DNA from 2 places in the Paenibacillus sp. N3/727 genome. Region 2 is predicted to be linked to the other one. Evidence: riboswitches for the same ligand, from Rfam matches in the RefSeq annotation. Region 2 holds a riboswitch; the other holds the start of a gene.
What was found. A riboswitch is a leader RNA that binds a small molecule or an ion and turns the genes downstream of it on or off. The one in region 2 is predicted to bind ZMP and ZTP.
Positions count from the first base shown of each region.

Region 1 (5,787 bases), 1.9 Mb from region 2:
ATCACCAATTTTCCCATGTCAAGTCCCTCCGGTTGGTTACGATATGTTGAAATATAAGAAAGCACAAAATGGAATTTTATACTTTTTTATATTTCTCGCAGAAACGTCATCGCCCTTTGGAAAAGGACAACGAAATCGTTTCTGCTTGTTCAATATGGGCGTAAAATCTAGTGAGCTCCATAAATCTTGTCTATTATATCACTCCGTGAGATGATTTTACACCTGTATCCGTCATGTTTCTTACCTACGTAAAAGTCCGGCGGAACAAGCGTAAACGGCTTCACCGTTCTTATCGGTGAAGCTCACGTTTCGCGGAGAAATATAGGCCAAGTATACATATAAAAATGCATACTTTCCTATATTTAAAGAAAAACCTGGCATTATACTATCGTTTCCATTCCGTTCAAAAAGATGCCAAATCGCGCTGACAGAACCAAAAGCCCCGCCTTCTACGAAGACGGGGCCTGAAGAGCACCTTACAATACCTCACCTAACCAAGTTCGCATTGATTAGTATTTTAATTCCGGATAAAGCGGATATTGCTCTGTCAATTCAGCCACCATACGTCCAGCTTTAGTGAGTGTTTCCTCATCCTTCGGCTGACGGAGGGTCATAGCAATAACTTTACCGATCGTAACCATAGCTTCCTCATCCATGCCACGGGAAGTCACAGCTGGGGTACCGATCCGGATACCGCTTGTTACAAACGGACTTGTAGGGTCAAATGGAATCGCGTTCTTGTTCACGGTAATACCGATAGAATCCAGCACTTTCTCGGCATCTTTACCGGAAATGTCCAAATTACGGGTGTCCACCAGCATCAGGTGGTTATCGGTTCCGCCGGATACGATGTTAAGCCCTTCAGAAATCAGTGTGTCCGCAAGTACTTTGGCGTTCTTCACCACTTTTTCTGCATGCTCCTTGAAGGATGGGTCCAACGCTTCACCCAGCGCAACTGCTTTGGATGCAATGACGTGCATAAGTGGTCCGCCTTGAGTGCCCGGGAATACCGCTTTGTCGATAGCTGCAGCCCATGGCTGTTTGCACAGAATCAAGCCGCCGCGCGGTCCGCGCAGTGTTTTGTGAGTTGTTGTTGTAACGAAGTGTGCGTGAGGTACAGGGTTCGGATGCAATCCTGTAGCAACAAGCCCTGCGATATGAGCCATATCAACCATGAACAAGGCACCTACATCGTTGGCGATGGAAGCTAGTGCTTCAAAATCAATAATTCGCGGATAAGCGCTTGCGCCGGCAACAATCATACGCGGACGATGTTTGAAGGCTGCTTTGCGCACTTCGTTATAATCGATAAGGAAGGTATCTTCCTGCACACCATATGCTACAAAGTTATACAGAAGGCCGGATGCATTGACAGGACTGCCGTGCGTCAAGTGCCCACCGTGTGCCAGGTTCATACCAAGTACTGTATCGCCCGGTTTCAGCGCAGCCAGATAAACAGCCATGTTCGCCTGTGCACCGGAGTGAGGCTGAACGTTGGCATGCTCTGCACCGAACAGCTGCTTCGCACGATCACGTGCCAGCTCCTCAACAATATCAACACGCTCGCAGCCGCCATAGTAGCGCTTGCCTGGATAGCCTTCTGCATATTTATTCGTCAGGACTGATCCCATTGCTTCCATGACCGCTTCACTAACAATGTTCTCCGAAGCGATAAGTTCAATGTTGCTGCGTTGGCGCTTCAGTTCCAAATCCATCGCTTCCAGTACTGCCGGGTCACTCTTGCGCAAATGTTCCATCATATTCGTATCCTCCCTAAATTAAAAAATAATATATGGTTAATCATCAATCACAACTACATCTAATCACATGCCGACCTATCATTCTCCTGCTCCATCCGATATACAGCCCGTTCTCCACCGATCAATTTCGGTCTCGTCATTGCCGCTGTCACACGAGCCTTCCCGATGTACCGGATACTCGGCCGAAATGGCACCGCAACACGGCGCAGATGCATTCCGATCATCGTCTCACCGATATCGATACCCGCATGAGCGGAGATGCTCTCAGCCAGACACGGATCATGGAAGCTCCGGTAAGCAGCAGACGCCATAGATCCGCCCGCTTTAGGAACGGGCACTGCAGCTACTTCCGTCAGTCCCAATCGCTCGAGCAGTTCCCGTTCTACAACAAGTGCACGGTTCAGGTGTTCGCAGCACTGGTAAGCCGTATCGAAACCGAACTCAGCCTGTACCTCTGCGATTCCGTCCAGCACCTGCTGCGCAGTCTCCAGCACACCGCCGGTACCGATCTGGCGGCCGGTGATTTCACTTGTACTGGTCCCGACGACCAGCACCTTGCCTGCCCTGAGGCCTGCAGCCTCAGCCAATTCTCGCATAATCGTTACCGTTTGTTCTCTCAAGGCATGATCAACCGGGTAATCTGTCATGTGTTTCAGCCCTCCTTGGATACGATAGTCTGAAAGCCAACTGCCTGATGTCTTAGTTACTTAGGTTACTTAGGTTACTTAGTGACTTAGTGACTTAGTTACTTTAGTTACTTTAGTTACTTTAGTTACCGTACATCCTTGCAGTACGAGCTTATCCTTTCAGATAGCGTTCCTCAATGGCCTTGATTTTGTTCACCCTGCCAACATGCCGCTCACCCTGACTGAAGTCTGTCGTCAGCCAAGCTGTGACGATTTCTGCTGCAAGGCCGGGGCCCACCACTCGTTCGCCAAGTGCCAGCACGTTGCTGTCATTATGCTCGCGGGTAGCTTTTGCCGAAAATACATCATGCGTCAGCGCACAGCGGATGCCCGGCACCTTGTTCGCCGCAATGCTCATACCGATTCCCGTTCCGCAGATCAGAATTCCACGGTCAGCTTCTCCGGATACGACCTTTTCACATACCGGAAGCGCAAAGTCAGGATAATCTACCGAGTCGGAACAGCCGCAGCCTAAGTCTTCGACCTCATGCCCGAGATTCCGAATGACCTCCGTAATTTCCTCTTTCAAACGAATACCTGCATGATCCGTGCCCAATGCGATTTTCATAATGAAAAACCCCCTCGTATGTTTCATCTTTTGTATCGGCATTTTACAAAATGCTCGTACAACAACTCGTTTCATTATAACCCAAATTGTCAGCAAAAGACGAAAAAAAGAGCAGTCCGCGCACGTGTATCGTGCACCAATTGCTCTTTGCCCAGGCGACCGGCCGTATGTTCCGGTGCTCCATCGTGGTTTCATCCACTTCGTCGCCAGTTACACCGGAATCCGTGTTTTTCCCCTTCATCTTAAAACATACGGAAAAGAAAAGCAACGGATATTTATTCATAATTATGATCGGTAAATGACTTCAAGTATAACAACTACTGTACAGCCGCAAATCACGTTACTCACTCTCTCTCCAGCTTGTCCAGCAATCGGAACAGCGCTGAACGGATTTCTGCCGCTGTCTCCTCATACTCTTCCAGCGAACCTCCAAACGGATCGGAAATATCAAAACTCGGAATACGCTGACGCAGCTCGTTTAACCGAACCTTGTCTTTCTCCTGAAGCTCAATGCCAAGGGATCTCATCATCTCCATGGACGCCAGCAGACTGTCCTGCTCCTGCAGATCCGTAAGCACCTGCGCATCATTCTCGACGTATTCTTTTAGCGTATGAACCTTATCTGCCGCATAAGGAAACTGACGAATCGCATACTGTTTATGGGATAACGTCAATGTCAGAATCAGATCTGCCCACTCGACAAGATCCATACTCAGTGGCTTGGAGGACATGCCGTCCTTAATCTGCTGATCGCGGAGTACTGCTTCAGCATGACGTGAGATTGGCATTCCTTCTGCAGCCGAAACACCTGCGGAACGAACTTCAAGCGGAATCCCTCTCCCCTTGGCGAGTTTGCGCAGCATACCTTCAGCCATAGGACTGCGACAGGTGTTGCCGGTGCAGACGAACAATATGTTTTTCACGGTCTCCACCTCCCCGAAAGTGTATCTTTTACTGCCGTCATTGTATCAAAATATAAACATCAAACCAAATGCCAGCAAAATGACACCGCCGGTCATTTCTCCATATTCACCGAGTCTGCTACCCGCCTTTCGACCGAGCATCAGTCCGAAAATCGACATTAAGCCTCCGACCACACCGAAAGACGTTACAATGATCGCCGTATCATTCACGAACATGCCAAGCGAAACCCCTACCGAAAAAGAGTCGATACTGACACTAAGCGAAAACAGAAGCATTCCGAGCAGCGTGGTGTGATTCACCGGCCGACCTTCCTCTTTGCGAAAAGAGTTCCAGATCATATGTCCGCCCAGCAGCACAAGCAGGCCTCCTGCGGCGAGCCCCGTAACTTGTCCGAGCAAAACGCCAACATAACGGCCAGCAAGCAACCCGAGCAGCGGCATCAGCGTGTGGAAAAAGGCGATCAGCAGGCTGATGATCAGGACATGTTTCAGGCGGATGCCTCTCATTCCAACACCGATACCGAGTGAAAATGCATCCAAGCCCAGCGCCACGGCCATAATCAGGATCGTCGCGAGTTGCCCTAACTGGACAGACGTTTCCAACATGCCTTTTTCCCCCAAGTCCCTATGGTCTTGTACACCATATGCGGACAAGGGGGGAATGATGCCTAAAACCCTTGTGGACGGGTTCATGCTTGTCGCCTAATCTGAGGCAAGCCCATCATCGGACGCAAATATAATATGATGACCCGCCGCCTTCAGCAGCCGGTTCATCACCGCGGCGCCAAGACCTTTATCCGAGCAGGATTCTGCCAGGATAAAGGTCGCGCCTTCTTCATCGAATTGGCGCAGCCCGGCGTAGAGCCGGTGTGCCGCTTCCTCTGGTGCGGCCAGGCTGCCGAGCGAGACGGCAACGTCCGCGCGGTAGCGACCGATGTGCTCGTCGAACGACAGCACACCGGTCGTCTCCCCGCGCGCTTCGGCGGCGTCAAGCTCGGCCTGGATCTTGGCGGACACGGAATCCGCCGTCCGCCCCTGGACGATGCACAGCGCACCCTTGGGTGCGTAGTGCGTGTACTTCATGCCCGGCGAACGTGGCGTCGGGCTGTCTGCGCTCCCGGCGCGCGCAAGCGCCGGGTCGCGCTGCACGCTTGCCGCGAGCGCGGCAAGCTGCTCTTCCGTGACGCCGCCGGGGCGCAGCACCGTCACGGCACCGTCCTGGCCGGCCTGGACGACCGTCGACTCGACACCGACCCCCGCGGGGCCGCCGTCGAGAATGCCGTCGATGGCACCGGCCAGATCCTCAAACACATGTCCAGCCAGCGTAGGGCTTGGCCGGCCTGAACGGTTTGCGCTTGGCGCAGCAACCGGACAGCCTGCGGCGCTGATCAGTGCCAGCGCCACTCTGTGATCCGGCATGCGGACCGCAACCGTATCTAGTCCAGCCGTCACGCGCGGAGATACCGCGCCAGGCTTCACCGGCAGGACCAGTGTTAACGGTCCCGGCCAAAAAGCCTCCATCAACCGCCGCTCCGTATCATTCACTCCCAGCACGAGCTCGTCCAACTGAGACGTATCAGAAATATGCACAATAAGCGGATTATCGGAAGGGCGCCCTTTTGCAGCAAAAATCTGTTCCACCGCAGCTGTATTTCGGGCATCCGCACCGAGACCGTATACCGTTTCCGTTGGAAAAGCTACAGTCCCTCCGGCCGTAAGCACCGCACCAGCCTCATTTAGAGCTAAGGCATCCTCTGATCCCAGAGCCCATAAGGGAAAGCCCGCCTGCTCTTGATCTGCACCGCCGGCCAGTGGTTGTACGGTAGCAGAAGCTGCTGCTCCAGCTTCAT
Region 1 covers NZ_CP093336.1:5,878,885-5,884,671, forward strand. Annotated here, with positions in the region: gene upp (uracil phosphoribosyltransferase) at 1-17, opposite strand, end outside; gene MNQ98_RS27495 (serine hydroxymethyltransferase) at 510-1,760, opposite strand; gene MNQ98_RS27500 (TIGR01440 family protein) at 1,820-2,407, opposite strand; gene rpiB (ribose 5-phosphate isomerase B) at 2,559-3,014, opposite strand; ZMP/ZTP riboswitch at 3,157-3,238, opposite strand; gene MNQ98_RS27510 (low molecular weight protein arginine phosphatase) at 3,359-3,937, opposite strand; gene MNQ98_RS27515 (manganese efflux pump MntP) at 3,983-4,543, opposite strand; gene MNQ98_RS27520 (L-threonylcarbamoyladenylate synthase) at 4,640-5,787, opposite strand, start outside.
Region 1: another riboswitch for ZMP and ZTP. It lies ahead of rpiB (ribose 5-phosphate isomerase B); the one in region 2 lies ahead of MNQ98_RS18395 (bifunctional 5,10-methylenetetrahydrofolate dehydrogenase/5,10-methenyltetrahydrofolate cyclohydrolase).

Region 2 (5,787 bases):
TCTGTCTTAATGCATCTTTGAAGCTTACGGGAATCGATTGTTTCAGTTTGTTAGCCAGATCTACCGCTGGGCTGTCTACTCTGACCAGATCAGGTGGTGAAGGAGCATCCCGTAACCTACGGGTAATATTTAACCTTGAGCGGGATCGTACTTCTTTCAGACTTTTACGTAAAAACAGGCTGATCGAAGCCAAGCTGAACACGACCATGATTATGAGAATTACAATAAGACCTTTGCTCATATCGTTATGTCCTTTCTTAAGGGCTTTAGTGCATTATCACAAATTTGTACATTTTATGCAAAAGATTCTGAAAAATGGTTAGCATGTTTCCTTGACCTGAAATGCTTTTCATGAATTATGCTTGATAAGTGACCGAAATCATGAGGAGGAAATAAGTATGAACAAAAAACTAGTTTTTTTTGATATAGACGGGACTCTATTGGACCATGATAAAAAGGTACCCTTGTCAACAAAGGAAGCGATTCAAGAATTAACAGCAAACGGACACGAGGTTGCGATTGCGACAGGACGGCCACCGTTTCTGTTCAAGGAGCTACGGGAAGAGCTAGGTATCGATTCTTATGTCAGCTTAAACGGTCAGTATGTTGTTTATAAGGGAAAGTTGGTTTATAGCAATCCAATTCCGACAGAGGTTCTACATTCACTTAAAGAGTATGCTGTAAGCATCGGCCAGCCGATCATTTACACTAGTGAAGAAAATACGAAAATGAATGTGACTTACCATAAGCGCGTTGAAGCCAGCTATGCCCCACATAAATTACCTATACCGGAATGTGATCCCGACTACTATTTGGGCAGACATATTTATCAGGCGGCTCTATTTTGTACTGAAGAGGAAGAGTCAGCATATATCGTGGAATATAATGATCTGCTCCGACTTGTGCGGTGGGATGAAGTGGCCGTTGACGTAATTCCGACCGGGGGTTCCAAAGCAGCTGGAATCGAGAAGTTTATTCAACATCTCGGATATTATAAGCGGGAAGAGGTTATTGCTTTCGGAGACAATCTGAACGATCTGGAAATGCTGCAGTTCGTCGGCCATGGTGTGGCAATGGGGAACGCGGATTCTGTAGTCAAGGAAGTAGCCAGATATGTAACAAAGGATGTCGATCAGGACGGCATTATGCATGGACTTCGGCAGCTCGGTTTACTGTCGGTTGACAGCGCCGTAGTATAGCTAGGTTTTCTGGATCCTTTGTACATGTTATATTTAGGTAAAATGAAGGATGAAGGAGAGAAATCTCATGCATAGCCATCTAATAACATACTGTCTAACCAAAAAAGGAGCTGTAGAAGACTACCCGTTCGGTCCAGCTCCGCTCGTTATAAAGGTCGGGGGTAAAATGTATGCGCTGATCTCCAAATCTGAAGAGAACGGGTTTACCCATATAGCATTAAAGTGTGATCCGGTAATCGCTGAGAATCTTCGGGAACAGCATGCTGCTGTTCAGCCCGGCTATCATCTGAACAAGAAACATTGGAATACGGTCATCTGTGACGGCTCCTTAACGATATCAGATTTGCAGGACATGATTGATCACTCCTACGAACTGGTATTTAAGAGTCTTCCCAAATCTATGCGAGATTCGATTAGTGAAGCGGTGTGAATTAGAGTATCGCATGTTTGACGTGATGTGTTGATCAACTTAGGCATAGGTTCAAAAGAGATATGTAATTTTCATCCCTACGCATAGTATAATGGACGAATCAGGAAGTGAAGCAGCGAGGAGCCATTCATTATGCTTAAAGGTTGGAAATTTTCTGTGCTGGGCATCGTTATCGTTGGAATTACCGCAGCGGTTGCGCCACAGTTCGGACTGATTGACTATGGAAGATCTATTTCTTTGTTCATTTTGTTCGTTTTGTTTGTAGCGGCGCTGGAAGTTATGGAACGGCTTGGCAAGCGAAAAAAAGGTTAAAAATTCATCTGCAATTAAAGGTGCGCCCCTCAGCAAAACGTGATATATTAAGAAAAAGTCACTATGTGTAACTGGCGTAACATGGAATACCATGAGGGAGCACATAGATAACAGCCGTACGCCTGGGCAGAGGTAAGGAGATTCCATAGGATCTCCTTACCTCTTTGTGTTTCTATAAACATAAATTGTCGAAAGGGCTGATCACATGAGCAAGGAAACGTTGATTTTGGATGGCAATCAAGTGGCGAACAGCATTAAAGAAGCATTGAAAGAGCGTGTGGAAAAGTTGGTTCAGGAAGGGACAACACCTTGCCTGGCGACGGTACTGGTCGGAGATGACCCTGCTTCGGAAACGTATGTCCGTATGAAGGGCAACGCATGCAAGAGGCTGGGGATTGACTCCAAGCGTGTGGTATTGGATCAGATGACTTCTACTGAACAGTTAATCCATGTAATAAAAGAGCTGAATAACGACCCTTCTGTGCACGGGATTTTGCTGCAGCATCCTGTGCCGCATCACATTGATGAGCGGGCCGCGTTTGAAGCGATATCGATTGAAAAAGACGTAGATGGTGTAACAATGCTCGGTTTTGCTCAAAATGCGTTTGGTCAGGCTCTATTTCCTTCCTGCACGCCTGCAGCGATTATGGCAATTATGGATGCTTACCACATTCCGATTGAAGGAAAACATGCGGTTGTCGTTGGGAGAAGTCCTATCCTCGGCAAACCGGTATCTATGATGCTTCTGAACCGGAATGCAACGGTAACAATTTGCCATTCCAGAACACAAAATTTGGATCAACTGGTGTCCCAAGGTGATATCGTGGTGGCAGCGGTTGGAAAACCGAACTTCATACAGGGAGATTGGATTAAACCAGGTGCTGTCATTATGGATGCTGGTTACAACGAAGGAAATATCGGAGATTGCGATTATGAAGCTTGCTTCCCGCATGCTAGTGCAATTACCCCAGTTCCGGGCGGAGTAGGACCTGTTACGATTGCCACACTGCTGAAACATACGGTTGATGCCGCTGAAAGATCGATGAAAGCATAAGTTTGAGCGCATGTTAAGACGGCTGCTGTCCTGTAAAAGGATGGCAAGCCGTTTTTGTTATATGAGAATGTCTGAAAGTTGTTTTGCAGTCGATTGCTATGATATTATGCACCTGATTAGTATATGTTAGGTAAGAACATGGATCGACCTATTCTCAAACTAACTATAGGGAGGGCGGATATGGAGTGGTTGGCTGTACAGCCCTATTATAAGATTCAAAGGGAAGTTGGAAGTACGGAACAAGTGATGTATGAGGATCATCGGACGTTATATTTATATCGCGATAAGATTGTAACCCATTATCGTGAATTTCCCATCGTAGATGTGTTTGACCTGTCTTTCCGTCAGATGGGGGATGTAGGGGGATTTTTATACCTGCATACGAAGCTTGGAGTTTATTCTTATACTGTCAAGGAAGACCCATCCGGATTCATTGAAGCCTTTAAAAGTTTATAACAATGAATAGTAATGTGATAAAAATCGTCAGCGCATAGCTGACGGTTTTTTTATCTTATGGGCGCCTATAAAGATCGCACGGTCCAGTAAATAACTGGACCAAAGTCGGAAATGAAGACTTGGCTCAAGCAGGTTCCCGGAATATGCCTGATTTTATAAACTGATAACACCAAAATGAATTGCAAAGATTTGTGCCTGACTTTCGGACACTGACTCCCTATGTCATTGGGATGAAGGGAATGTCATATCCGAGATTCGCCATATATTCCTATTCAGCAGCTTTTCTCTGGACGGCTGTATATTTCTCCCTCGGTATGTTTGTGTTCGGGGATAATTAGTCAGCCGGACGTTGAATAATTCGGATGTATTCACGTGGACCAAAGGATTGGGCTCCTAGATCTAGATCCGTTTCCTTTGCGCTGATTGTGTTTATATTATACTTGGGACTGTGTGGTGCATACTTGGGTTCTGGGTAGTGTACCCGGCTGACATGCCTGTTCAGCACAGCGGCTCCCAGCACAAGAAAAGCAAACAAAACACAGCATACTGTAATCTTTCGGACGATCATTCTAATCACTCCTCACTTAAGAGTGATGCCCATTTTGTGTATTTTTATTCACATTGCCTTTGACAAAAGCGTTATTTATGGGCTATACTGATTCACAGTTTGTGATGTGTTTACTTATAAGCTAATAATTACATATGGAAATAACCGGAGGAGCCTGCCAACAGCAGGCTCTTTTTGCGTTTTTTTGGTCTTACGAATATTGGATTGGCAATACTGAGGAAAGATTAACATATTTGGGTTAAGGAGGAATCAACTTGTCGCTGCTTCATGCCGCCATTATGGCACCTATTATTTTTGCCGTTCTGGTACCTCTTATTTACAAGTTTACGAAACGTATTCACACAGGATGGTTTGTCCTTCCTGTACCGGTCATCTTATTTGTTTATTTCCTAAGCAGAATTCCTTCTGTACAGGAAGGTGAGGGAGTGTTCTCAAGCTTACCGTGGATACCTTCCCTGGGCATCAATTTTACGGTATATCTGGATGGGCTCAGCCTTTTGTTCGCCCTGATGATTACTGGAATCGGCTTGTTAGTCATTCTATATTCCGTCTTTTATATGGATAAGAACAAGGAAGCGATTCATCGGTTTTATGTATACCTGCTTCTGTTCATGGGTGCGATGCTTGGTGTCGTTTTGTCCGATAATGTGATGGTTCTTTACGGCTTTTGGGAGTTGACTAGCGTTTCATCCTTTCTGCTGATTGCTTTCTGGTATTCCCGTGAACGATCAAGATACGGAGCTCTGAAATCGATGCTCATTACAGTATTCGGCGGTCTTGCCATGTTTACTGGCTTCCTGATGGTTTCTATTATGTCCGGAAGCATGAGCGTAAGGGAGATCATTGGTCAGGTTCCTGAAATGACAGATCATACATTATTTATCCCCGCCATGATTTTGATTCTGCTTGGCGCCTTTACGAAATCGGCCCAGTTTCCGTTTCATATTTGGCTGCCGGATGCGATGGAAGCACCGACTCCAGTCAGCGCCTATCTTCACTCGGCAACAATGGTTAAAGCAGGGCTTTATTTGGTTGCTCGCTTTAGTCCGGTGTTTGCCGGGCAGGCGGAATGGTTCTGGCTAGTTACAACTGTCGGCCTTACTACGTTGATTTACGGATCCATCCGGGCCATTAAGCAGACTGATCTAAAGGCACTGCTTGCGTTTTCAACGATAAGCCAGCTCGGTCTGATTATGAGTTTGCTCGGGCTTGGCTCGGCTGCCGCTTTTTATTCCGGGAGTCCCGAATCTCTGATTTACACTAAAGCAACGACAGCCGCTATTTTTCACTTGATAAACCATGCCACCTTTAAAGGTGCGCTGTTTATGGTGGTTGGTATTGTCGACCACGAAACCGGAACGCGTGATATCCGGAAGCTTGGTGGTCTGATGGCACTGATGCCAATCACATTTACGGTGGCTGCTATTGGGGCTTTCTCCATGGCCGGGTTACCACCGTTCAACGGATTTTTGAGTAAAGAAATGTTCTTTACGGCCGTTCTCCATGCAACGGAAATGGATTTCTGGAATGTACAGACTTGGGGCGTGCTCATTCCTGTTGTGGCTTGGATCGCGAGCGTATTTACATTCCTGTACAGCATGATTTTGGTGTTCAAGACTTTCACAGGCAAACTGCAACCGGCTAAGTTGGAAAAGAAGCCACATGAGGCGCCGCTTGGAATGCTGATACCGCCAGTGATTTTGGCATCACTTGCCGTTGTATTCGGATTGTTCCCGAACCTGCTATCCTACTCACTTATTGAACCGGC
Region 2 covers NZ_CP093336.1:4,017,516-4,023,302, reverse strand. Annotated here, with positions in the region: gene MNQ98_RS18415 (glycine-rich domain-containing protein) at 1-241, opposite strand, end outside; gene MNQ98_RS18410 (Cof-type HAD-IIB family hydrolase) at 399-1,199, shown strand; gene MNQ98_RS18405 (MmcQ/YjbR family DNA-binding protein) at 1,267-1,629, shown strand; gene MNQ98_RS18400 (hypothetical protein) at 1,762-1,941, shown strand; ZMP/ZTP riboswitch at 1,999-2,076, shown strand; gene MNQ98_RS18395 (bifunctional 5,10-methylenetetrahydrofolate dehydrogenase/5,10-methenyltetrahydrofolate cyclohydrolase) at 2,147-2,995, shown strand; gene MNQ98_RS18390 (hypothetical protein) at 3,176-3,451, shown strand; gene MNQ98_RS18385 (hypothetical protein) at 3,786-4,019, opposite strand; gene MNQ98_RS18380 (Na+/H+ antiporter subunit A) at 4,274-5,787, shown strand, end outside.